3 regions of the Mesorhizobium sp. B4-1-4 genome follow, and region 3 is predicted to be linked to each of the others. Evidence: predicted binding sites of a transcription regulator. Region 3 holds the regulator's gene; each other region holds the start of a gene.
The links. The regulator LexA, encoded in region 3, represses DNA repair genes until DNA is damaged. The targets are predictions, from matches to a motif close to TGTTCNNNNTGTGTTCNG.
Positions count from the first base shown of each region.

Region 1: the regulator LexA is predicted to act here: its motif matches at 1,806-1,823, upstream of FJW03_RS25340 (DNA recombination protein RmuC).
Region 2: the regulator LexA is predicted to act here: its motif matches at 2,387-2,404, upstream of FJW03_RS21640 (helicase-related protein).

Region 1 is NZ_CP083950.1:5,257,193-5,263,218, forward strand. Features, by position in the region: gene FJW03_RS25325 (GNAT family N-acetyltransferase) at 1-266, opposite strand, end outside; gene fmt (methionyl-tRNA formyltransferase) at 263-1,216, opposite strand; gene def (peptide deformylase) at 1,222-1,752, opposite strand; gene FJW03_RS25340 (DNA recombination protein RmuC) at 1,856-3,127, shown strand; gene FJW03_RS25345 (class I SAM-dependent methyltransferase) at 3,324-4,136, opposite strand; gene FJW03_RS25350 (GFA family protein) at 4,216-4,620, opposite strand; gene FJW03_RS25355 (cation diffusion facilitator family transporter) at 4,800-5,753, opposite strand; gene FJW03_RS30125 (hypothetical protein) at 5,969-6,026, shown strand, end outside.
Region 2 is NZ_CP083950.1:4,493,279-4,499,304, forward strand. Features, by position in the region: gene FJW03_RS21630 (acetyl-CoA C-acetyltransferase) at 1-947, shown strand, start outside; gene phbB (acetoacetyl-CoA reductase) at 1,140-1,865, shown strand; gene FJW03_RS21640 (helicase-related protein) at 2,571-6,026, shown strand, end outside.
Region 3 is NZ_CP083950.1:1,799,764-1,805,789, reverse strand. Features, by position in the region: gene FJW03_RS08680 (ABC transporter permease) at 31-954, opposite strand; gene FJW03_RS08675 (ABC transporter ATP-binding protein) at 960-1,739, opposite strand; gene FJW03_RS08670 (ABC transporter substrate-binding protein) at 1,798-2,778, opposite strand; gene FJW03_RS08665 (GntR family transcriptional regulator) at 2,930-3,685, shown strand; gene lexA (transcriptional repressor LexA) at 4,095-4,832, shown strand; gene FJW03_RS08655 (ComEC/Rec2 family competence protein) at 4,826-6,026, opposite strand, start outside.

The DNA.
Region 1 (6,026 bases), 2.8 Mb from region 3:
CCATGGAACGAAGGTTCCACCGCCAGCGGCGCCAGCGCCACGGCCGCGAAACGCTTGCCGCCGTTCTGGACGAACAGGCGCGAAAACAGGATGTGGCCGATGACTTGGCCATCCTCTTCCGCCACCAGTTCGGCAACGGCATCGCCGCCGGTCACCAGCGCATCGACCAGCCCTGCTTCCGACTGCTGGCCGAAAGCGTGTTCCTCAACGAGGCGGATAGCCTCGCGATCCCGCGGCGTCGCCGCGCGTATCGACATCATGCTCATGAGAACTTCATTCCTTTTTCGATCTTGGCTCCGCGCAGGAATTCCGACGCGGCGGCGGGCCTTCCGCCCGCCCGTTGAACTTCGACCAGCCTGATCGCGCCTGTCCCGCAGGCGACCGTCAGACGGTCATCGAGAATTCCTCCCGACTCGCCCAAAACTTCCGAAAGCGATACGCCTTCAGATAGCGTCGAGCGAAGCAGTTTCAGCCGCTCCGGGCGGCCGCCAATGTCAATCTCGGACCAGGCGCCGGGAAAGGGCGACAGGCCACGAAGGTGGTTGTGGACCTCGGCCGCCGGCCGAGTCCAGTCCATGCGCGTCTCGGATTTATCGATTTTTCTGGCGTAAGTCACCCCTTCCGCCGCTTGCGCGGTAAATGTAAGGGTGTTCTTTTCCAGCCAGGCCAGCGCTTCCACCATCAGGGCAGCACCGACGCACATCAACCGATCATGCAGATCGCCGGCTGTCATATCGGGGTCGATGGCGCATTTTTCAACCAATCCCACCGGTCCGGTGTCCAAACCCTCTTCCATGCGCATCACCATCATGCCGGTTTCCAGGTCGCCCGCCATGATGGCGCGCTGGATGGGAGCGGCCCCCCGCCAGCGCGGCAGAAGCGATGCATGGCCGTTGATGCAGCCAAGCCGTGGCGCCTCCAGAACCGCCTTCGGCAGCAGCAATCCATAGGCCACGACCACCGCGACATCGGCCCGCAGATCACGGAAGGCGGCCTGCTCGGCCTCGGCCTTGAGGGAGGTCGGTGTACGCACCGCGATGCCTAGCCGCTCGGCCTCGCGTTGCACCGGCGACGGCGTCAACTCCAGCCCACGCCGTCCGGCGGCACGCGGCGGCTGGGTATAGACGGCTGATATTTCATGCCCGGCTTCGGCGATGGCGCGCAGCGTCGGCACCGAAAACTCCGGCGTGCCCATGAAGATGACGCGAAGGGGCATTTCCCCTATCCCACCAGCTTGCCCGGCGCCTTGTCCCTGGCGAGCTTCTTGAACTTCTTCACCACCATGTCGCGCTTCAGCTTCGAGATATGGTCGATGAACAGAACGCCGTTGAGATGATCGATCTCATGCTGCAGGCAGGTCGCCATCAGCCCTTCGGCCTCCATCTCCTGCAGCTTGCCGTCGCGGTCGAGATATTTCACCCGCACGGAGGCCGGGCGTTCGACCTCGGCATAATAGTCGGGGATCGACAGGCAGCCTTCCTCGTAGACCGAGCGCTGATCGGCGCTATCCAGGATCTCTGGGTTGATGAAGACATGCGGCGCCGGCGTTTCGTCTTCCTTGGCCAGATCGATCACCAGCATGCGCAGCGGTTCGCCGACCTGGATTGCCGCCAGTCCGATGCCTGGCGCGTCATACATGGTCGCCAGCATGTCGTCGGCCAGCTTTTGCAGGGGCGAGTCGACGCGTTCCACCGGCTTGGAGACCTGGCGCAGGATCGGATCGGGAAGAATGATGAGCGGCTTGATCGGCATGGCGTTCCACCTAAGACCTCGCAGGAATGGCGTCAACCGGTGCGCCCGAGCCCCGTTCACGTTTTGATCTGTGCTATCAGGCCGAATCGGCTATGCTGTCCACATGAATGACCTGAGCACCATCCTTTCGGAGCCCGTCGCACGGCTTGGCGCCTCGACAATCACGCTCGGCCACGCGCTGGCCTTCGGCGCGTTGCTGTTTTTCGCCCTGTTCGTGGCGCTCGTCGTCGCGCTGTGGCGGTCGGCCAAGGCGCGCGCGGTCGCCGTCGCGGAAGCCGCCGACCACGCCCGCGACGCCGAGGCGCGCATGGCCGGCATATTGCAGGCCCAGGCCGAAATGCAGGGGCGCATGGGCGCAATCGCCGAAGTGTTCGGCGCGCGCCAGGCGGAGCTGACGCAGTCGATCGGCCAGAGGCTTGACGCCATGACCGGCCGCCTCGGCCAGACCATGACCGAGCAGACCAAATCAACGCATGAGAGCCTGGCGAAGCTGCAGGAACGGCTGGCGGTCATCGACACCGCGCAAGGCAATATCCAGTCGCTCGCCGGCCAGGTCGTGCAGTTGCAGGCCATCCTCTCCAACAAGCAGACGCGCGGCGCCTTCGGCCAGTCACGCATGGAGGCGATCGTCGCCGACGGCCTGCCGCACGGCGCCTATGAATTCCAGGCGACGCTGTCGAACGGCAGCCGGCCGGACTGCCTGGTGAAGATGCCGAACGGCGCGCCGTCGCTTGCCATCGATGCCAAATTTCCGCTGGAGGCGTGGAATGCCATCCGCGCCGCCGATGGCGCCGATTTGCAGAAGGTCGCGGCGCAGGCCTTCCGCCGCGATATCGAAATCCACGTTCGCGATATTTCGGAAAAATACCTGATCCAGGGCGAGACGCAGGACACAGCTTTCATGTTCGTGCCGTCGGAATCGGTATTCGCCGAGATCCACGAGAATTTCGAGGCGATCGTCCACAAGGCGCACCGCGCCCGCGTCGTCATCGTTTCGCCGTCCCTGCTGATGCTGTCGATCCAGGTCATCCAGGCGATCCTGAAGGATGCCCGCATGCGCGAACAGGCGCATCTGATCCAGGGCGAAGTGATCCGCCTGATGGAGGATGTCGCGCGTGTCGACGAGCGCGTGCGCAAGCTGCAGGTCCATTTCGGCCAATCCGCCAAGGACATAGACGATATCCTCGTGTCGACCTCGAAAGTGACCAAACGTGGCCAGAAGATCGAGGCGCTGGAGTTCGGCGCGCAGGCCGATGGCGATGCCGGCCCGGAGACACCGTCACGGGCACCGGCCGCGAAACTCGACCCCGGCCCGCGCGTCGCCGATTCAAAGACCGGACAGCTCAGGCTGCGGGTCGTCGAAGGCGACGACTAAAAGCAATCCAGGAAAAGTGCGTAGCGGTTTTCCGTCCGGAATTGCGCAAGAACAAAGAGCTAAAGCAATTCCAGGAAAAGTGCATGGCGGTTGTCCGTCCCGAATTGCGTAAGAACTCGGAGCCAGAGCGGGTCAACGATTGCAGTGAACGCTGAACCGCTCGACGGCTTCATCCCGAAGTGGCGTACGGATAATTCTAAACCACAGCCATGACGATGTGTGCCTGGATTTTGGCGGCGACCTCGCCGCTGCCATGCCTGTCGGCAATCGCGGATGCGGCATAATCTGTTGCAGCGTCCAGTTTCCCCGGATCCCTGGCCTCGATTTCGGTGCGAAGAACAGTTCCCTGGCAATAGGCAACAGCCGGAACGCGCGGCGAGGATGCGCGGCTTTGTTCGGCTCTCGTCTCGATCACCACTTGGGAGAAACCGGCGTCCTCCAGCTCACTGCGGATCAATGCCTTATCGTGATAGCCGTGTGGCGTGCGTGCCAGAAAGCGCGGCGGATCGTCCGGAAAAATCCTTGCCAGCGCATTGGTCACATCATCGGCAAACACATTCTCCTCGATGCGATCCCAGACGTTGAACAGAAAATGTCCACCGGGCTCGAGGACCCGCTTCGCCTCACGATAGGCGGACAGGCGGTTGGGAAAGAACATCGCCCCAAACTGGCAACAAACGAGATCGAAAGCCGCATTTTCAAACGGCAGCGCCAGCGCATCGGCCTGGCGCCATTGGATACGGCCGTCGGGAGCCTGTCGCGAAGCGGCATAGTCGAGCATCGGCTGGTTGAGGTCCGTCACGACATAGCTGGCGCCAGGGGGCAGCTTTGGCGCCAATGCGCGAGTGACGACCCCGGTGCCCGCCGCGACTTCCAAAACGGCGCTGGGCGACAAGGCCCCCGCTCGTCGTGCAAGATCCGTGGCAAACGGCTCGAAAATCAACGGCACCATGTATCGGTCGTAGTTTTCCGGAATCGAGCCGGAAAAAACCTTGTCGGCTTCGAGCATGACGATCACCCACCATGTCTATGGCGCACAGCCTAGCACATGCCTGCAGGTCCTTGGATACGATTTTCGAAAAGAGCGGCTACCGCTCTTCCGCGATCGTGGTCACCTTGAATTCCGGCAGCCACCGCAGGGCCGAGCGATGCCATATCTGTTGTGTCGGGACGAGATCCTCGCGTTGCCGCGCGGTTCCCACTCTAATCCCGTACACCTTCGGACCGTCGCCGACCGACGTCGCGTAAAGATGCGAACCGCAGTCGCCGCAAAACGCCTGGGCGCGCTTGGCGCCACTTGCTCCGGTCTTGATATAGATTCTTGGCGTGCCCCGAGTGATCCGGTAGTGATCCTCGGGCGCGGGAACGGTGACACGAAAGGCGGTCCCGGTCAGTTGCTGGCAGTCCGTGCAGTGACAGATCGAGGTCTTCTCCGGGTCGACCTCCGCTTCATAGGTGATGGCGCCGCAATGGCACCCGCCGTCGATCCTCATCGTCGTTCCTCCAAAATTCATCCACTAATCTTAGCGGAGCAAGGCGGCGGGGCAACGGCGGAATGCTGCTGCAAGGTCAATGCATGTCGCCCAAAAGTGACCTCGGCTTTGGGAGAACGACAGGCATGAAAACAAAGAATCTAAAGCCCGTCGCACGAATCCGTTCCACGCGACGCGCCTTAGTCGGACGCCGCCTCGATCACCTGGCGCCGCTGCTCCCAAGTGCCGGTGGTCTGCGGTTTGACGAACAACCGCGTGATCTCCGGCATCTCCTTCTTCAGCCGCGCCTCGATGCGTTCGACACAGGCTTCGATCTCGGGTGCGGTCAGATGGTCCTCGAACTCGATGCTGAGGCCGGCAACGATCTCTTCCGGCCCCATGTGGACGGTCAGGACGCCGTTCGCCCGTTGCACCGCCTGGTCCTGCTGGACGATCTCCAGCACGCGTCTCTGCACTTCGGGTGAAGCCGGCTCGCCGATGAGCAGCCCCTTGCTTTCCCGGGCCAGGAAAATCGCCGTCGCGCCGAGGATAAACGCGATGCCGATCGAAGCCGCGCCGTCGAGTTCCGGCATCTCCAGCAGCTCCGCCGCCAATATGCCGGCAAAGGCGACGGTCAGGCCGAGAAGGGCAGCGCTGTCCTCGAACAGAACGGTATAGACGCTCGGATCCTTGCTCGATTGCGCGGCCTCCAGCCAGCCTTCTCCGCCCTTCTGCCGGCGGAATTCCCTCAGCGCCACCAGCCAGGAGCTACCCTCGAACAGGAAGGACAGGCCGAGAACGATATAGTTCACCTTGACGTTGGCGGCAGGCTCGGGCGCCATGATGTGGGTGATGCCCTCGTAGAGCGAAACGCCGGCGCCCAGCGCGAAGACCAGAAGAGCGACGATGAAGCTCCAGAAATAGAGTTCGCGGCCATGTCCGAGCGGATGCGTGCGGTCGGCCGGGCGCGCGGCACGGTGCATGCCGTAGAGCAGAAGGCTGCCATTGCCGGTATCGACCAGCGAATGCACGCCTTCCGATAGCATCGCCGAACTGCCGGTGAACAAGGCGGCGCCGAATTTGGTCAGCGCGATGGCCAGATTGCCGGCGAGCGCTGCATAGATGACCGTTTTTGAGCCGCCGTGCCCGGCCATCGTTTCCTCACCGTTGCCGATGCGTGAGCTTAGCCCCCCGTCCGCCCAAGCTCCACACCTATCCTGAACGCACGAACAGCCAATGCGTTCAGGTCCCGTCGCGGACCCTCTCAAACCGATTGAGGCATCCGCGGAGCGCAAGGCCGCAAACAGCCCTCTTGCTTAGAGGCGTTTCTCTTGTTTCACTTCACTTCCCACAATTGGAGGAACGAATCATGGCTAAAGGTGCGATGAAGGCTGGCAAGGAAGCCCGCAAGCCGAAAAAGGACGCCA
Region 2 (6,026 bases), 2.7 Mb from region 3:
AGGAGACCACCGCCTGGGGCCTCAACCAGGTGTGCGGCTCGGGCCTGCGCGCCATTGCGCTCGGCATGCAGCAGATCGCCACCGGCGACGCCAAGGTGATCATTGCCGGCGGCCAGGAATCGATGTCGCTGTCGCCGCACGCCGAGCACCTGCGCGCCGGCGTCAAGATGGGCGACTACAAGATGATCGACACCATGATCAAGGACGGGCTGTGGGATGCCTTCAACGGCTACCACATGGGCAACACCGCCGAAAACGTCGCCCGCCAGTTCCAGATCACCCGCGATGATCAGGACCAGTTTGCGCTGGCCTCGCAGAACAAGGCCGAGGCCGCGCAGAAGGCCGGCAAGTTCAAGGACGAGATCGTCGCCTTCACCATCAAGGGCAGGAAGGGCGACACCGTCGTCGACCAGGACGAATACATTCGCCACGGCGCGACGCTCGACGCCATGACCAAGCTGAAGCCGGCCTTCGACAAGGACGGCACCGTGACCGCCGCCAACGCATCCGGCATCAATGACGGTGCGGCCGGCGCGCTGCTGATGAGCGAAGCGGAAGCCGTCAAGCGCGGCATCACTCCGCTGGCGCGCATCGCGTCCTGGGCAACCGCTGGCGTCGATCCGGCAATCATGGGCACCGGACCCATCCCCGCCTCGCGCAAGGCCCTGGAAAAGGCCGGCTGGTCGGTTGGTGATCTTGACCTTGTCGAGGCCAATGAGGCTTTCGCGGCGCAGGCCTGCGCCGTCAACAAGGACATGGGCTGGGATCCCTCGATCGTCAACGTCAATGGCGGCGCTATCGCCATCGGCCATCCGATCGGCGCCTCGGGCGCCCGCATCTTCAACACCCTGGTTTACGAGATGCGCCGCAGAGGCGCCAAGAAGGGTCTTGCCACCCTGTGCATCGGCGGCGGCATGGGCGTCGCCATGTGCTTGGAAGCGCTCTGACAAATCAACGAACGGGCGGCGTCAATGCACGTCGCCCAAAAGTGCGCAGCGGTTTTGGGAGGCCGACATGCATCAAGAAAAAGAGCTAAGCGCAGCGCCTGAATTTACGTCAGGCGACGCGCTTTAGCCGCCCGTTCCATATCCAGTGCCTGCCAAGCCCGCCAACAGGGCGATATCCAAAAGGGGAAAAGCATGACCAAGGTTGCAATCGTCACGGGTGGGTCGCGCGGCATCGGTGCGGCGATCTCGATCGCTTTGAAGACCGCCGGCTATTCGGTCGCCGCGAACTACGCCGGCAACGACGACGCGGCGGCGAAATTCAAGGCCGAGACCGGCATCCCGGTCTACAAATGGTCGGTTGCCGACTATGACGGTTGCGCCGCCGGCATCAAAAAAGTCGAGGCCGACCTCGGCCCGGTCTCGGTGCTGGTCAACAATGCCGGCATCACCCGCGACGCCATGTTCCACAAGATTACGCGTGAGCAGTGGAAAGAGGTGATCGACACCAATTTGTCTGGTGTCTTCAACATGACGCACCCGCTGTGGGGCGGCATGCGCGACCGCAAGTTCGGCCGCGTCATCACCATCTCCTCGATCAACGGCCAGAAGGGCCAGGCCGGTCAGGTCAATTATTCCGCCGCCAAGGCCGGCGATATTGGTTTCTCCAAGGCGCTGGCGCAGGAAGGGGCTCGCGCTGGCATCACCGTCAACGTCATCTGCCCCGGCTACATCGCCACCGAAATGGTCAAGGCGATCGACGAGAAGGTGCTCAACGAGCGCATCCTGCCGCAGATCCCCGTCGGCCGCCTCGGCGAACCGGAAGAGATCGCGCGCTGCGTCGTCTTCCTCGCTTCGGAAGAGGCCGGTTTCATCACCGGCTCGACCCTCACCGCAAACGGCGGCCAGTATTTCGTCTGACACGTCGCCGAGGCCAACGGCCTCGCACTGGCGACAAACGGATCGGGAAAACGGTCCGTTTGCGAATTGACGCTGAGGCCTGTCTTCGCCGCAGCGCAATCCCCAATCCGCAAGGTTAATGGCGGCGGGACCCTCGGTGCGAAACCGGTGGCCAAACCTGTGGATTCCCGGTGCATAAGCTGTTCACAACACCGATATTGGCGGAACAAAAAGGGAAAATACCGCTGGCGCCGGTTTGTCGCCGATTCGTTCCGGGTTTGAGCGGAAGTTAATGTTAATAGGGCCGGAATCGCCTGCGGTTCCTTAATGCCAGATTCAGAAAGATTAACAATTTCACAATGTTGAGCGAAGCGTGTCGCACCGCTTTCTTCGTTTCCTGGCAAAGGTTAACGGCAAAGCTCGCCTTGCATAAAATGGGCCAGTTCGACGATTCAGCATGTGGTGAGACTCATGGTCACAAAATCCATATGTAGCCGTGAACAAAAGCTGAATCTGGAAGAGTCAGCGATTCGTCGCTGATTCGTTCCAGACTCGTTCCATCCGTTAATCAGCGACCGACCGGGAGTTTCACACAGACACCTTCGAGCCGCCGGCGGAACATTCCGCTTTCGCTTCGCGCTCGAAATCCCTATGTGTCGCCTGTCATACGCGCCGTCCGGGGCACGTCCCGACAATGAGAGGCCAGAAAGCCCTATTTCCGAGCCGATGAACATCCAGCCGAAACACACCCAGCCGCTGATCCTGTCGGGCCGCGACGTGACCGCCGTGCTTGGGCCGACCAACACCGGCAAGACCCATCTCGCCATCGAGCGCATGGTGGCGCACGAAACCGGCGTCATCGGCCTGCCGCTCAGGCTGCTGGCGCGCGAGGTCTACAGCCGCGTCTGCGAAAAAGTTGGCGCCCACAAGGTCGCGCTGGTCACCGGCGAGGAGAAGATCCAGCCGCCAGGCGCCAAATACTCGGTCTGCACCGTCGAAGCCATGCCACGCGAGACCGACGCCGCCTTCGTCGCCATCGACGAGGTGCAGCTCGCGGGCGACCTCGAGCGCGGCCACATCTTCACCGACCGCATCCTGCATCTGCGCGGCCGCCAGGAAACGCTGCTCCTCGGCGCGGCCACGATGCACGGCATCCTCCAGCGCCTGCTGAAGGGCGTCTCGGTGGTGACACGCCCACGGCTGTCGCATCTGGCCTATGCTGGGTCCAAGAAGCTGACCCGCCTGCCCCGGCGCACTGCAATCGTCGCCTTCTCCGCCGACGAGGTCTATGCCATCGCCGAGCTGATCCGGCGCCAGCAGGGCGGTGCGGCCGTTGTGCTCGGAGCGCTCTCGCCCCGTACCCGCAACGCCCAGGTGGCGCTGTTCCAGTCCGGCGATGTCGACTATCTCGTCGCCACCGATGCCATCGGCATGGGCCTCAACCTCGATCTCGACCACGTCGCCTTCGCCCAGAACCGCAAATTCGACGGCTACCAGTATCGCAACCTGACGGCGGCCGAACTCGGCCAGATCGCCGGGCGCGCCGGCCGGCATCTGCGCGACGGCACTTTTGGCGTCACCGGCCAGGTCGATCCGCTTGACGAGGAGCTGGTCAACAAGATCGAGAGTCATGACTTCGATCCGGTGAAGGTGCTGCAGTGGCGCACCGCGCATTTCGACTTTGCCAGCCTCGATGCGCTGAAGCGCTCGATCGAGACCAACGCGCCGGTCGAAGGCCTGACGCGCGCGCTGCCGGCGGTGGATGCCCAGGCGCTCGAATATCTGTCGCGCGACGGGGACATCCGCGCGCTAGCCACAGACGCCAAACGCGTGGCGCTGCTGTGGGAGGCCTGCGCGCTTCCCGATTACCGAAAGATCGCCCCGGCCCAGCATGCCGACCTCATTGCGTCGATCTACATGGACCTCGCCCGGCATGGCCATGTCGACGAGAATTACATGGCCGAGCAGGTGCGCCGCGCCGACACCACCGAGGGCGACATCGACACGCTGTCGCACCGCATTGCCCAGATCCGCACCTGGACATTCGTGTCGAACCGGCCCGGCTGGCTGGCCGATCAGGCACACTGGCAGGAAAAGACGCGTGAAATCGAAGACAGATTGTCGGATGCGCTGCATGAGCGGTTGACGAAACGCTTCGTAGACCGCAGGACTTCCGTCCTCATGCGGCGCCTTAGAGAAAATACCATGCCTGAAGCCGAAATTAGTCCTACCGGAACCGTCCTCGTCGAAGGCCACCATGTCGGTGAATTGCAAGGGTTCCGCTTCACCGCCGACCAGAGCGCCGGCGGCGAAGACGCCAAGGCCGTGCGCACGGCCGCCCAGAAGGCGCTGGCCGCCGAGTTCGAGGCGCGTGCCGAACGCTTCGGCGCCTGCGCCAATGGCGACCTCGCGCTTGGCTCGGACGGCATGCTGCGCTGGATCGGCGCGCCGATCGGCACACTGGTCTCCGGCGAGGATGCGCTGAAGCCGCGCCTCGTGCTTTTGGCCGACGAACAGCTGACCGGGCCGGCGCGCGACAAGGTCGCGGCGCGTGCCGAACGTTTCGTCAATTTCCAGATCGAGTCGCTGTTGAAGCCGCTGGTCGATCTGAAGAATGCCGACCAGATTTCCGGCATCGGCCGCGGCATTGCCTTCCAGCTGGTCGAGAATTTCGGCCTCATCAACCGCCGCGACATCGCCGAGGAGATGAAGTCCCTCGACCAGGAGGGCCGAGCCGCCCTTCGCCGGTTGGGCGTGCGCTTCGGCGCCTACCATGTCTTCGTCCCGGCGCTGATCAAGCCGGCACCCGCCGGGCTGGTGACGCTGCTGTGGGCGCTGAAGAATGACGGCAAGGACAAGCCCGGCTTTGGCGACGTCGTCCACGCGCTGGCGTCGGGCCGCACCTCGGTGGTCATCGACCCGGCCTTCGACAAGGCCTTCTACAAGCTCGCCGGCTACCGCAATCTCGGCCGCCGCGCCGTACGCATCGACATATTGGAGCGGCTGGCCGACCTGATCCGCCCGGCGACCAACTGGAAGCCTGGCCTCGGCCAGCGTCCGGATGGGGCCTATGACGGCCAGTCCTTCATGGTGACACCGCCAATGATGTCGATCCTCGGCGCCACCGCCGACGACATGGAAGAGATCCTGAAGGGTTTGGGCTATCGTGCCGAGCCGAAGCCGGCGGCGGAAGTCAAGGCACGGATCGAGGCACAGGACAATGCAGCGCGGGAAGCCGCAGCCGCCAAGCTCGCGGCGGAGGAAGCCGCCCGCGCAAAGGCGGCGGAAGACGCGGCTATAGATGTTGCAGCGGAAGCGTCCGTCGAAGGTTCGGAACCTGCGTCTGATATGGCCATCGCTGTGGGTCCGGCATCCGAAACCCCTGCCGCCGATACCGTCGAGGCCGAACCCGCCGCGGAAGAGCCCGTGGCCGCACCAGTTGAGGCAACGCACGAAGAAGCTCCGACAGCCGAGGCCGTGGTTGAGTTGCCTGCCGAGCCCGCACAGGCAGAATCTGCGGAGATCGTAGAAAACCAGCCTGTTGCCGCCGCCGAAAGCGCCGACGCCCTTACCTCCCCCTCGATGGGGGAGGTCGCGGCGCGAAGCGACGCGGGCGGGGGTGACAGCGCCGACGATGCCGGCAGTGCTGAAAGCGCTGGCGCTGTCCCCACCCCGGCGCTGCGCGCCGACCCTCCCCAAGAGGGGGAGGGTGAGACCGCCGAGGTCGCGCCGGAAGCCGAAGCGCCCAAGCCGATCCTGTTGTGGCGGCAGGCTCGCTTCGACCAGCGCCCGCGTCATCGTGAAGGCCGCGGCAATCGCCCGCAAAATGGGCAGGCGCGGGGCCGGCGCGATGCACCGGTGGGTGCCGCCGCACAGACACCAGGCGCACCTGGCGAGCGCCCCGCCCATGAAGGGCGGCGTGACGGCGCCGGCAAGCCGCGCTTCGATCGTTCCAAGTTCAAGCCCAAGCCGCAGGGCGAAGGCGAACAGCGCCGTGACAGCCGTCCGCAGGGCGAGCGTCCCGACCGCCGCGAGGGCCGACCGGACTGGAAGGGCGGCAGGCCGGAAGGCAAGAGCGGTGCCGACGGGAACAGGGGCGGCAAGCCCGCCTTCCAGCCGAAGCCGCGCGAGGAGCGTCCGGTCCGCTTCGATCCGGACTCGCCCTTCGCCAAGCTCGCCGCC
Region 3 (6,026 bases):
AGACATTCCCTGGTTTGTTCACGCTCTAATTTATTCACGAATGGCTTCGCGAGCCGGCGCGGATCCCCGGCTGCGCTTGAGGCTGGGCAAGGCCAGCATGGCGAGCACGAACAAGCCGGTGGCAAGCTTCAGGTCAGGCGGCGGCATGCCGGCGGCGAGGCAGAACGACACCAACTGGTAGTAGATGATCGCGCCGGCGAAAGGCGCCAGCAGCTGACGCCAGACCGTCTGCTTGCCGATAACCGCCTCGCCGATCATCAGCGCGGCAAGCCCGTTGATGAGAATCCCCAGTCCCATATTGACGTCGGCAAATCCCTGCGACTGCACCATCAGCGCGCCGCTTGACGCCGAAAACGCGCTCGCCAGCCCGACACCGCCTATGGTCGCCGCCCAGACATTGATGCCTTGAGCCTCGGCCATGTCCGGGTTGGCGCCCACCGCACGCACCGCGGTCCCCTTCTCGGTCCTGAAGAACATGTAGAGCGCCAGGAAGACGAGGAGCGCGAGAAGGCCGGCAACAACGATCTTGCTGACCGGAAAACCAGGCCGCGCGAACGGCACCCAGTCGAACACAGTGGGTGAGCCGAAGACGGAGAGATTGGACTTGCCCATGATGCGCAGGTTGATGCTGTAGAGCATCGTCATCATCAGAATACCCGCAAGAAGCGTATGGATGCGGAAGCGCAGATGGATGAAGGCGGTGCAGCAGCCTGCCGCGAGGCCCGCCACGAAGGCGACCACGATGGCCGTCAGCGGCGATGCGCCGGCAGCCAGCAGCACGCCGCAGACACAGCCGCCCAGAGGAAAGGCGCCTTCGCTGGTGAGATCGGGAAAATTCAGCATGCGAAACGGGATCATGATCCCGAGCACGACAAAGGCCAGGATCAGGCTTTGCGCCAGGGTGACCGGAATGATCGCGACGAAGCTGGTCAGAACGTCCTGAATAAAGCCCATGGTGGTCAGCTCGCCAGCAACATGCGGTCGGTCTTGACGGAAAAATGACCGATCAGATCGACAACCGTCGCCCTTGCCTTCTCCTCGCCGGTGACCTCCAGCAGGACCCGGCCCGCGTCGAGCATGATCACCCGGCTGCCATGGTCGACGGCATGTTGCATATTGTGGGTCACCATCAGCGTGGCCAGTTTTAGCGCATTGACGGCGCGCACCGTCGCCTGCATGACGATATCGGCCGTGCGCGGGTCGAGCGCTGCCGTATGCTCGTCGAGCAGCAGCAGGTCCGGCGATCCGCCAACCGCCATGATCAGCGACAGCGACTGCCTCTGCCCGCCCGAAAGCAGGTCGACTCGTGTGTCCAGGCGGTTTTCAAGGCCGAGACCCAGTATGGACAAGCGCTCCTTGTAGGACGCAAGCCGGGTGGCGTTCAGCCCTTGCCGCAAGCCGCGTTTGTGGCCGCGAAGGTCAGCCAACAACATGTTCTCCGCCACGGTCATGCTGGCGGCTGTGCCGCGCATCGGATCCTGGAAGACGCGCGCCAATTTTGCCGCGCGCTTGTGCACCGGCATGTTTGTCACATCGGTGCCGTTGATCAGGATCCTGCCGGAATCGAGGATGAGAGCTCCGGAAATGGCGTTGAGCATACTGCTCTTGCCGGCCCCATTGGAGCCGATGACGATACCGAACTCGCCCGTGGCCAACGACAGGTTGAGACCGTCCAGCGCGACCTTCTCGTCGGCCTGGCCCTTGTAGAACACTTTGCGCGCGGATCGGATCTCGAGCATCGTTCCTCCCACAACTGAAGGGTGACGGCGCCGACGCCGTCACCGCTGCAGCCCAACGTCAGTCGACGATGCACCCGCAATCGGCCATCGAAGCGGGTATCTCGATGCCGAACGCGGCCATCGCCTTGCGGGAGATCGTTGCCATGTGGTCCTTGTAAGCCGGACGCGACGGCGCGATCGTCTTCGGATCCTTGCCCTTAAGGATTTCGGCGGCGATGTTGCCGGCATTGACGCCGACCTGCGTGTAGTTGACCGCGAAGCTTGCCGGTACGGTGCCGTTGCGGACCGCGCTGTCATCGGAGTTGACGACCGGGATACCGGCCTGGCGAGCGGCTGCGGAGACAGCGGCAATCGCCGGCTGGATCAGGTTCGAAGCCGGGCCGTAGATCACGTCGGCCTTGCCGGCAAGCGAAGCGATGCGTTGCTGGATGTCATTGACGTTGTCGATGCCGACCTCCACGACCTCGAAGCCGGCCGTGGGTGCCGCCGCCTTGATCTTTTCGATCAGGGCGACGTCATTGGCCTCGCCTGGATTGTAGGGCACGCCAAAGCGCTTGGCGTTCGGCAGCAGCTTCTTGGTGAAGGCCATCACCGCGGCGACATCCTGCAGATCGCTGGCGCCGGTCATGCCTTCGTCTCCGGAGTCCCATGACGGCACCAGCTTGGCCGCGACCGGATCGGTGACCGCGGCAAAGACGATCGGAATGCCGGACCCTGCGAGCGCCTTCTTGGCGATCTGCGAGACTGGCGTGGTGATGGTGTAAATCAGCTTGGGCTGCTCCGCCTGCAGCTTGGCGATCATCTGCGGCACAAGCGATGCGTCGAAATTGGTATGGCTCTCGGTGTAGACGACGTCCTTGCCCTCGACAAAGCCATTGTCCGTCAGCGCCTTCTTGAAACCGGCTATGGCGGCATTCAACTGAGGATGCTCTCCGAAATTGGCTATGCCGATACGAATCTGATCGGCCGCGGCGCTGCCGGCGCTGACCATCAAGGCGCCTGCCAGGGCCAATCCTGACAGCCATTTCGACTTCAACATCATTTCCTCCCAGATTTGATTAGCGCCGCTTAAAGACGGCACATCAGGCGATCATGGTCAGTCCGCCGGTCCATGTCAAACATTATATATAATTCTTGCCATGCACCGCCATGATATATAATTTTCCAAGCCTGACGATGGACGGACTGCGATGCAGGATCAGAATAGTTCCACAAAGACGGAGGCGGCCTATCAGCTGCTGCGGCGCGATATTCTGACGACGCGCCTCATGCCGGGTGCGCCGCTCAAGTTGAGTGCGCTGCGCGGCACATATGGCGTCGGCTGGACGCCGCTGCGTGAAGCATTGTCTCGGCTTGAAGCCGAGCGCCTTGTCACTGCCATCAGCAATCGCGGCTTTGCCGTCGCTCCCGTGTCGCGGGCCGAACTCGAGGACCTGGCGCGCGCGCGGATGGTTGTCGAGATGCCCCTGTTCCTGGAATCGATGGAAAAAGGCGACAGGCAATGGGAAGATGCCGTTGTCACCGCTCATTACCGGCTCTCTCGCTGCAAGACCGCGGTTGACGACCCCTCGGATGCGGCCGTCGATCAGTGGGACGAAAGCCACGAGGCCTTTCACGCGGCGCTGCTGAGTGCTGCGACGTCCAACTGGCTGCTGCGATTCCGCTCGACGATCGCGGATCAGCTGCGGCGACATCATCGTTTTCTCGGCCTGGCGCCGACTTTGCGGGCAGCGGCCGGCCTCAAGCATGGCTATGGAGAGGCCATGGACGCACTGCGCGAGGCGATCGCGATCGAGCATCACACCGCGATCATGGAGGCGGCGCTCGATCGTGATGTCGAGCGGGCAAAGGCATTGATGACGGCGCATATCGGCTACACGCTGCACGTCTATTTCACAGCGAAGACAGCAGCGCCAACAACTACACCGCACGCGCCGGCAGCCTGAAAGCGGTTTCCGGATGATTTCGGCGCTTCCGCGCAGTCCGACGCTTACACACGGATCCATCCCCAAGCGAGCTGGCGAACGTTGGCGTTTTGGTTTCGTTTCGTTCCGCTGGGATGACACTGGGCGACTCCATAAATCGCCCCGTGCGCCTTTCAAACGATGAAGCCAAACCTCAACAAGGGGTGGGCCACAGGCCATTAACCAAAACGATTTCAATGCGTGTGTCCGGGGCAGAAATCGTCGGTAAGCGTCGGTTGCCGTTTGTTGCCGGCGGCAAAAATTTCGAACCCCTTAACAAATTCACTAAACTTTAAACGGTTGCGGAACACAACTGGAACAGATAGTGTTTGTTCTGGGTTTGTTTTTCGATTCCGATTCAGACCCTTCGTTCAATGCCTTGGGGGCCGCCATGCTGACGCGCAAGCAACATGAACTGCTGATGTTCATTCATGAACGGCTCAAGGAAAGCGGCATCCCGCCCTCCTTCGACGAGATGAAAGAGGCTCTTGATCTTGCCTCCAAGTCGGGGATCCACCGCCTGATCACGGCGCTGGAGGAACGTGGCTTTATTCGGAGACTGCCCAATCGGGCGCGCGCACTGGAAGTGCTCAGGTTGCCGGATTCGATCGCGCCGGGCCTCAATGCGGCAAAGAAATTTTCGCCAAGTGTCATCCAGGGCAGCCTCGGTCAGGGCAACCTTGGTCGTCAGATCAAGCCGGCGCCGTCGCGCTTGCCCGCGGCCGGCAATGACGACGATGCGATTCCCGCGGTCTCGATCCCGGTGATGGGCCGTATCGCCGCCGGTGTGCCGATCGATGCCATCCAGCACCAGACGCATTCGATCTCGGTGCCGCCTGACATGATCATGGGGGGCGAGCACTATGCGCTGGAGGTCAAGGGGGACTCGATGATCGAGGCCGGGATCTTCGATGGCGACACGGTCATCATCCGCAACGCCGATACAGCGAGCCCGGGCGAGATCGTCGTGGCGCTGGTCGACGAAGAGGAAGCGACCCTGAAACGGTTCCGCCGCAAGGGAGCTTCGATTGCCCTTGAAGCCGCCAACCCGGCCTACGAGACCCGCATTTTCGGGCCGGACAGGGTCAAGGTGCAAGGCAAACTCGTCGGGCTGATCAGGCGCTACTGAGCAGGCACTGGCGCGCTTGTATTGTCAGGCTTTTTATAGGGCGGCAGGCCCCTCGCCTCGCGCGAGAATTTGCGCTGTTCATGCCAGGGACGGTATGGCCTGTCGACGGCGAAGCTGACGATTGGTGGGCCAGTCGCCGATTGGCGGTCGAAGAAGACCGCAGCACTCCCTTTGCGAGCGAGTTGCCGTTTGGTGACGACGAGAACCAGCGGGTTATGGCAGGCGTCATAGCCGGTCGCGTCGTTGACGACGATCACGTCGGCGAAACCGCAGGCCTTCCAGGTATCCTTGCGGTCTTCGACATGCGCGACGATCGCTCCGGACGGGTGCCTGGCGAGGCAGACGCCGTCGGTGCAGTAGAACGGTGCTCCCGGCGGCAGGTTTACGGCATCGGCGATGGTGAACTGCCCGTCTGTCTTGTTGAACACCTCTGGCACGACGATGCTTTCGGATACCAATGCACGTTTCCAGTTGTCGACGGTGAATTCGTTCGGGCGTGCCCGGCTGACCGCGAGTTCGCCACCGCCGATCGGCACCGCGACCAGTCGGGCATCTTCCGAGATCAGCACATCGGGCGTGCGCGTATCCGACACAGTCAACAGGCCGGCAAGTGCGAATGGGAGTGCGGCGAGCCGCAGCCATGTCGTCGCCATCGTCGCGATGACCAGGGCGACCGTCACCAGCAGCACGGATTGCTGGGAAATCAGCCCGACCGCATCGACAGGAGAGCGTTCCGATATCCACGCCGATATGGCGATCATTGCCGTCAGGCCCTTGCCCATCAGGTAAAGGGATGGCACATCCAAGCCGAACGGCATGAGCAACGCGCTGGCGACGGCCAGGAACATCACGACCGAAACGATCGGCATGACGGCCAGATTGGCGAACAAGCTGAGCGGCGATACACGCTGGAAATGCCAAATGGCAAACGGCGCCGTAGCGCTGCCGGCGATGATGGAGGTCATAGCCAATCCACCCGTCGTCAGCAGGAATTTTTGCGTCAGAAGCCCTGGCAGGGATAGCTTCGGCGATGGCGGCCTCGTTTTTCGCGCACGATAATCCGCCCAACCGGCATAGGCGCCAACCAGGGCGGCGGTCGCGGCGAACGACATCTGGAAGCTCGGTCCGACCACCTCATGCGGCGAGACCAGTATGACGGCGATCGCCGAGATCGCCAGGTTGCGCATGGTCAGT